Regions from separate parts of the Sphingomonas kyungheensis genome, predicted to be linked through region 1. Evidence: riboswitches for the same ligand, from Rfam matches in the RefSeq annotation. Region 1 holds a riboswitch; the other holds the start of a gene.
The links. A riboswitch is a leader RNA that binds a small molecule or an ion and turns the genes downstream of it on or off. The one in region 1 is predicted to bind thiamine pyrophosphate.
Positions count from the first base shown of each region.

Region 2: it holds a riboswitch for thiamine pyrophosphate, as region 1 does, so the genes downstream of both, thiC (phosphomethylpyrimidine synthase ThiC) here and V8201_RS14960 (TonB-dependent receptor) in region 1, are expected to answer to the same signal.

Region 1 is NZ_JBBBDM010000009.1:33,594-37,841, reverse strand. It holds gene V8201_RS14970 (TonB-dependent receptor domain-containing protein) at 1-371, shown strand, start outside; gene V8201_RS14965 (HupA family protein) at 412-1,383, opposite strand; TPP riboswitch at 1,646-1,755, shown strand; gene V8201_RS14960 (TonB-dependent receptor) at 1,786-4,083, shown strand; gene V8201_RS14955 (phosphotransferase enzyme family protein) at 4,086-4,248, shown strand, end outside.
Region 2 is NZ_JBBBDM010000006.1:83,078-87,325, reverse strand. It holds gene V8201_RS12990 (ferritin-like domain-containing protein) at 1-1,022, shown strand, start outside; gene V8201_RS12985 (ferritin-like domain-containing protein) at 1,060-2,064, shown strand; TPP riboswitch at 2,094-2,203, shown strand; gene thiC (phosphomethylpyrimidine synthase ThiC) at 2,242-4,098, shown strand.

The sequences.
Region 1 (4,248 bases):
GCGGCTTCACCACCACCGACTATGTCGGCACCGAGCGCGGCTCACCCGACCAGACCTATCCGCATTTCAAGGGCCTCGGCACGATCGACTGGTCGATCGGCCCGGTCACCGCGAGCATCACCGCCCGCTATATCGACAATGTCCAGGAGATTTCCGCCGACAACGAGCTGAAGAGCCGCCTCTACGGCGACGCGCAGCTCCAGTTCCGCCCGCGCTGGCTGGACTCGCGCTTCGCCTTCACCTTCGGCGTCAACAACGTCTTCGACAAGGACCCGCCGGCCTGCTTCAGCTGCAGCCTCAACAATTACGACCCGACGACCTACGACATCCCCGGCCGCTTCGGCTATCTGCGCCTGTCCTACGGACTGTAAGGGGTGGCGTGCCGGGGCGCTGGCCCCGGCACGTTGTATGTTATTGCAGGCGGCCGGTGAGGAGAGCTGCGTCGAAGCCACCGTCGGCCAGCTTGAAGCTGACCAAGAGCGCGATCTCCTTGGCACCCTGGCCGTAGAGGCGACCGATAAAGGTGCCCGTAATTTTGCCATCCTGGCTTTTAAGCGTCCCCGATATGCGGGCGCTGCCATCCTTCGTTCCGGTTATCGTAAATGGCACCGAACCCGAACCGTCTTTCACGACGAGAGGAATAGTTCCCGATACAGCCCCTGTAGCGCAATCAACTGTCAACGCTTGGGCAGCCACCTGATCCTTTGCGTTGTTTTGTTCCGCTATCAGCGCGGAATACGTCAACGTTCCGGTGGTTGGAATTTCGATTGGATTGGTCGGCGAACCAATGATGAGCAGGCGCGCGACCTTGTCATCGTTGAACTGCGCTTCGGCGAAACTTTCGTACTTGGAGAGACCGTCCGGCAAACCGAGCAGCACGTAACCGCCCGAAGCGTTGAACTCCAACTTGCGCCGTACGGAAAACGTGCCGTTACCCGCCGAGTAGGTACCTTTCCCCGGCAGGTCGGTGCTGTCAGCCAAGGTGACCGTCCCGCCCTGCGTGGTATAGGTCGTCACCCCCGTTTCCGACGAAGACAAAGCAATCGCGACAAATTTCCCAGCAGAAAGATTGATATCCATTCGGTCATAGCCGGTGAAGCTTCGATCCTTCGTAAAATCGGCCGCCTTTTCGTAGGTGTATACGCGAGCTGTCGGCGCAGGAGTAGGCGTCGGCGCCGGAGTGGGCGTCGGGGCCGGAGTAGGCGCCGGCGTCGGGGCGGGAGTGGGTGCCGGGGTCGGCGCGGGCGTGCTGCCTGTTGTCACCGGTACCGGCGCCGAACCGCCCTTGCCATCCGAGCCGCATCCGCTCGTCGCCAGGACCAGCACCATCGCCGTCATCAAACGCCGCTTCATTACGCACTCCATCAGATCGGGCGCGCCCATCGCTCACCCTAACTCATTTATAGAAGCGCGGCTGTCCGAATTACCCAAGGTAGGCGATATAGAATCTGCTATATGCTTACTGCTTACAATATCCGACTTTTTTGATTTGCCGCGCCGCACCGGAATATGATCGATCGTTATTTTCTTTGCTTCGATATTGTTACAAGTCCGACTTATTATTCTGTAATACAGAACTTTACCTAACCACGCACCAAACCCACCGCTCAACCCCCTATCGCCCTCCCGCCAAAGCCGCTAAGCCACGCCCTCCCCGGGGGGCCGCTGACGTGTGGCTGAGAGGTGGGCAGCAGCCCACGACCCGCTGAACCTGATCCGGGTGATACCGGCGTAGGGAGGGTGCGCGGTCCGCCGTCGTTCCTCCGGATGACGTGGATGCGAACGATGTCGGCTGACCTGCCTTATGCTCCCTTCGCGCTGCGCCGTGCGCTGCCGCCGCTCACGCTGGCGCTCGCCGCGGTCGCCGCCCCCGCCGCCGCGCAGACGGGCGAGACCACCGACATCCGCGTGATCGGCCGCGCCGATCCCGCCGGGCTGCTGCCGGATCAGGAAACACCGCGCGCCGAGAGCGCGATCTCCGCCGATTACATCGTCAAACAGGCCCCGACGCTCAATGCCTTCCAGCTCGTCGCGCTGCTCCCCGGCGCGACCGTCGCGTCGAGCGATCCCTATGGCCTGTCGACCAGTTCGAGCCTGACGCTGCGCGGACTTGGCCAGGACGAGATCGGCGTGCTGATGGAAGGCGCGCCGCAGAACGACATCGGTTATTATTACGCCTATCCGGCGCAATTCGCCGATCCCGGCAACCTGCGGCGGATCGGACTCGCGCAAGGATCGGTCGATATCGACTCGCCGACGCTCGGCGGCGCGGGTGGGCTGCTGTCGCTGGCGCTCGACGATCCCAAGGCGCGGCCGCAGGCGCTCGTCGACCTGTCGCTCGGCAGCTATGCGGCACGGCGCGCCTTCGCCCGCGTCGACAGCGGCGCGATCGCCGGCACCGGGCTCAAGGCCTTCCTGTCCTATTCCTACACCCGCGCCGACAATTGGCGCGGCGCCGGCTATGACGTCCGCCAGCATGTCGACGCCAAGCTGCTCAACGAATGGGGCGACAATCGCGCCAGCCTCGCACTGTCGTACAATGACGCCAACAGCTCGACCTATCCGAGCCCGACGCTCGCCGACTGGCAGGCGCAGGGACGCGGCTTCAATTATGCGAGCCGCTACACGCCGGGCGCGACCGATTATTGGAAGCTCTATCGCGCGCCGTTCCGCAACCTCTACGCCTCCGCGCCGGTCCACCTCAGGCTTGGCGAGGCGCTGAGCTTCGACAGCACCAGCTACGCGCAATGGGGCTATGGCAACTCGCCTTATGGGACGCAGCTGACCAGCGAGGGCAATTTCCTCGGCGACGAGGCGCTCGGCGCGATTACGCTGCCCGGCGCGGTCGACGGCGTCGCCACCGTGCTCGGCAATTACACCGGTGACCAGTTCCGCGGCGGCAGCGTCGCCAAATTGGTGCTGGAGGCGGGGCGGCATCGCCTCACCGCCGGTTTGTGGTTCGACTATGGCACCGATCGCGTCACGCAATCCTATACCAGCCTCAACCCCGACGGTACGCCGACCGACCGCTGGGGCTATCGCGCCAAGGCGATCCGCACCGCCGACGGCCGGCTGCTCGCGTACGAGAACCAGCGCACCGTCACCGTCACCAAGAGCGCCTTCGTCGCCGACCGGATCGCGCTGACGCCGCGGCTGACGCTCGAGCTCGGCATCAAGGGTGTCGACGTGCTGCGCAACGGCCGCAACTATCTGCCCGGCCCGCAATCGAGCGTGCGGCTCGACAGCTTCGCCGCGCTGCCGCGCGCCGCGCTCCACTTCGATCTCGACGACCGGCAGCAGCTGTTCGCCAACGTCACCACCAATTTCCGCACGCCGAACGAGTTCACGCTCTACGACAGCTATGCGGGCGGCGTGCTGGCGGCGCAGGGGACGGACGCGCTCAAGAACGAATATGCCGTGTCCGAGGAGCTCGGCTATCGCTTCATCGGCGCGAACCTGTCGGCGTCGGTCACCGGCTTCCACTACACGTTCCGCAACCGCCAGCTCGCGACGATCGTCCAATCGGGCGGTGCGCAGGTCAATACGACGCTCAACGCCGGCGGCCAAACCTCTTATGGCGTCGATGCCGAGGTCGATTACCGCCCCGCCGCCGGGGTCAGCCTGTACGTCTCGGGCGAATACCTCCATGCGCGGATCGACGACGATCTGCCGGTCGACGGCGACCTGCTGCCGACGCGCGGCAAGCATGCGGTGTCGAGCCCGACGGTACAGGTCGGCGCGGGCGGCATCTATGACGACGGCCGTCTGTTCGGCAGCATCGCCGGCAAATATCTCGCCCGCCAATATGCCACCTTCCTGAACGACGAGAGCATTCCGGGCTATGCGACGCTCGACCTGTCGATCGGCGTCCACCTTGCCGACTGGCTCGACGGCAAGCGCACCGACCTGCGCGTCAACGCGATCAACGTCACCGACCCGCACGTCCTGTCGGGCGTGCAGGCGGTGACGACCAATGCGCGCGACACAACCGGCCGCAACGGCAGCGTCATCGCCGGCGGGGCACCGGCTTATTATATCGGCAGCGGCGCGGCGGTGATCGCGACGATCGCGCGCGCCTTTTGAGGATGGCGCACGCCGCCGATCCCGACGCGCATCGCGTCCACGGCATGGGCGAAGCGCTCGAGGCGCCGGTCTGGCCGCCGATCACCGCGGCGGAGGCGGCGGCGGTGATCGCGCGCTTTCCCGCGGCGGGGCGGTTCGCCGCGCTGCGCTGGCATTCGCCGCGGC
Region 2 (4,248 bases), on a different contig from region 1:
TCCAGCGCCGCACCGAACGCCGCGACTTCTTCCGCACCGCGATGGGTGCGATGGCGGTCACCGCCGGCGTCTCGGCGCTGACCATGGCGGGATCGGCCGAGGCGCAGACCACCACCTATGCCGATGCCGACATCCTCAATTTCGCGCTCAACCTCGAATATCTCGAGGCGCAATTCTATGCCTATGCGACCGGCGGCGCCGGCATCGCCGCCAACCTGCTGACCGGTGCCGGCACGCAGGGCGCCGCCAATTTCAGCGGCGCGCGCGCGGTGACCTTCACCGATTCGGTGCTCGCCCGCTACGCCCGCGAGATCGCCGCGGACGAGCTCGCGCACGTCACCTATCTGCGCACCGCGCTCGGCAGCGCCGCCGTCGCGCAACCGGCGCTCGATCTGTCGGTGAGCCCGACCAGCGCCTTCTCCGCCGCCGCGCTCGCCGCCAAGCTGATCAACAGCGGCGACAGCTTCAATCCCTATGCGAGCGAGGATGCCTTCCTGCTCGCCGCCTATCTGTTCGAGGACGTCGGCGTCACCGCCTACAAGGGCGCGGCGCCGCTCCTCACCACCACCTATGTCGAAGCGGCGGCGGGTATCCTCGCGGTCGAGGCCTATCATGCCGCGACGATCCGCGGCGAGCTGTTCCGGCGCGGATCGGCGAGCGGATCGGCGCTGATCGCCAGCGCCAGCGCGATCTCCGACGCGCGCGACAGCCTCGACGGCGGCACCGACATCGACCAGGGGATCACCCCCGGCACCACCGTCGCGCCGGGCCAGGCGACGCCGACGCCGACCCCCACCGCGACGGCGACCGCGACGCCAACTCCCACGCCGACCGCGACCGCGACGCCGACGCCCACCTATGCGGTGTCGAACATCGTCCCCACCGACGCCAACAGCATCGTCTACACCCGCACCCCCAATCAGGTGCTCAACATCGTCTATCTCAACGCCGCGGCGGCGAGCGCGGGCGGTTTCTTCCCCGCCGGCCTCAACGGCACCATCAAGGCGGCGGTCGCCTCCTGATCCCGCCAGAATCCGAACGCTTGCAGGGGTAGCCCCGATGACCGACCTTCCGACCGACACGATCCTCGACGCGATCGCCGATCGCCGCGCCGAACGGCGCAACTTCCTGCGTTACGCCGGCGGCGCCGCCGCCTCGGCGGGCGCGCTCTCGCTGCTCGCGGCCTGCGGCGGCGATAGCGGCAGCGGTACGCCGACACCGACGCCGACCGCGACGACGCCGACGCTCGCCGCCGATGCCGACGTGCTCAACTTCGCGCTCAACCTCGAATATCTCGAGGCGAGCTTCTACAGCTGGGCGGCGTTCGGCCAGGGGCTGACCAGCGGCATCGTCAGCGGCGTCGGCACGCTCGGCAGCGTCACCGGCGGCGCGCTGGTGCCGTTCCAAGACCCGATCGTGGCGCAATATGCGCGCGAGATCGCCAATGACGAGGTCGCGCACGTCACCTTCCTGCGCTCGATCCTGAGCAGCTCGGCGGTGGCGATGCCGGCAATCAACATCTCGGGTGATGCGAATGGCGCGTTCACCGCCGCGGCGCGCGCCGCCGGGGTGATCGGCAGCAGCGACGTCTTCAATCCCTATGCCGACGACATCAGCTTCCTGCTCGGCGCCTATCTGTTCGAGGATGTCGGCGTCTCCGCCTACAAGGGCGCCTCGCCGCTGATCGTCAACAAGGTGTTCCTCGAAGCCGCGGCGGGTATCCTCGCCACGGAGGGCTATCACGCCGGACTGATCCGCTCGGTGCTCTACCGCAAGGGCGTCGACCCGGCCGAGACGCTGGCCGGCGCCTCGACGATCCTCGCCAACACGCAGAAGATCTCCGACGCGCGCGACAGCCTCGACGGCAGCAGCGACGACGATCAGGGGATCGGCGACACCACCACCGCCAATGTCGTGCCGACCGACAGCAACGGCGTCGCCTACAGCCGCTCGACCGGGCAGGTGCTCAACATCGTCTATCTCAACAAGACCGCGGTGGGTTCGGGTGGCTTCTTCCCGGCGGGGCTCAACGGCAATATCCGCACCTCGGCGGCGAGCGGTTGATCGCGCCCGCCAAGCGCGTATAACGACGACATATTCCCCGGGGGAGCGCTGACGCAGCGCTTGAGAGGAGGGCCGCAGCCCTCGACCCGCTGAACCTGATCCGGTTGATACCGGCGGAGGGAGGGAGCGGTTTCATCGGGAAATCCGCATTCTCTTTCCGCGCATGGAGAGAGACAGATGGCCGACCGACCCGCCCCCGCCGCCACCAACGCGATCGGCGTCACCACCGGCGCGATCCGGGGATCGCGCAAGGTCCACGTCGGTCCGCTCGCCGTCGCGATGCGCGAGATCGCGCTCGACCCCGCCTCGGGCGAGCCGCCGCTGCGCGTCTACGACACCTCCGGTCCCTATACCGATCCGACCGCGACGATCGACATCATGGCCGGCCTGCCGCCGCGCCGGGCGGCATGGATCGCCGAGCGTGGCGACGTCGAGGCCTATGACGGCCGCGCGATCCGCCCGGAGGACAATGGCCAGCTCGGCCCCGACCGGTCGGGCGGCGTCGCCCAATTCCCGCGCGCCGGCCTGACCCGTCCGCTGCGCGCCAAGGCGGGCCACAATGTCAGCCAGATGCATTATGCCCGGCGCGGCATCGTCACGCCCGAGATGGAATATGTCGCGACGCGCGAGAATCTCGGCCGCGAGCGGCTGGCGCAGTACGTCCGCGACGGCGAGAGCTTCGGCGCGGCGATCCCCGATTTCGTCACGCCCGAGTTCGTCCGCGACGAGGTCGCGCGCGGCCGCGCGATCATTCCGTCCAACATTAACCACCCGGAAAGCGAGCCGATGGCGATCGGCCGCAACTTCCTGGTCAAGATCAACGCCAACATCGGCAATTCGGCGGTGGCGAGCGACGTCGCGGCGGAGGTCGACAAACTGGTCTGGGCGACGCGCTGGGGCGCCGACACGGTGATGGACCTGTCCACCGGCCGCAACATCCACGACACGCGCGAATGGATCATCCGCAACAGCCCCGTGCCGATCGGTACCGTGCCCATCTATCAGGCGCTCGAGAAGGTCGGCGGCATCGCCGAGGACCTGACCTGGGAGGTATTCCGCGACACGCTGATCGAACAGGCCGAGCAGGGCGTCGACTATTTCACCATCCATGCCGGCGTGCGCCTCGCCTATGTGCCGATGACCGCCAAGCGCGTCACCGGCATCGTCAGCCGCGGCGGCAGCATCATGGCGAAATGGTGCCTCGCGCATCACAAGGAATCGTTCCTCTATGAGCGGTTCGACGAAATCACCGAGATCATGAAGGCTTATGACATCGCCTATTCGCTCGGCGACGGCCTGCGCCCCGGGGCGATCGCCGATGCCAATGACGAGGCGCAATTCGCCGAACTCCATACGCTCGGCGAACTGACCCACCGCGCCTGGGCGCAGGACGTGCAGGTGATGATCGAGGGGCCGGGCCATGTGCCGATGCACAAGATCAAGCAGAACATGGACAAGCAGCTAGAGGCGTGCGGGGAGGCGCCCTTCTACACGCTCGGGCCGCTGACCACCGATATCGCACCGGGCTACGACCATATCACCAGCGGCATCGGCGCGGCGATGATCGGCTGGTTCGGCTGTGCGATGCTCTGTTACGTCACGCCCAAGGAACATCTCGGCCTGCCCGATCGCGACGACGTCAAGACCGGCGTCGTCACCTACAAGCTCGCCGCCCATGCCGCCGATCTCGCCAAGGGGCATCCCGCCGCACAGCTGCGCGACGACGCCTTGAGCCGCGCACGCTTCGACTTCCGCTGGCGCGACCAGTTCAACCTGTCGCTCGATCCCGACACCGCCGAATCGTTCCACGACCAGACGCTGCCGGCCGAGGGCGCGAAGACCGCGCATTTCTGTTCGATGTGCGGGCCGAAATTCTGCTCGATGAAGATCACGCAGGAGGTGAGGGACTTCGCGGCGAAGCAGAACGCGCCGGTGGCAAGCTTCGTCGCCGCCGCGGAGGCGGAGGCCGGCATGGCGGCGATGAGCGAGCAGTTCCGCGCGCAGGGTGGCGAGGTCTATGTACCGGTGGAATAAAGACTTTTATCACTCGGACTGAGCCAAGACGATTGCTGCCTGTTTTCGTCCCGCAGACAGATATATTGTGCATCAAGGGCATAGTTGATCGGACTTGATCGATGCAGGTGACGGTTTAATCTTCCCGCATCGATCGGGATGACGGACGTG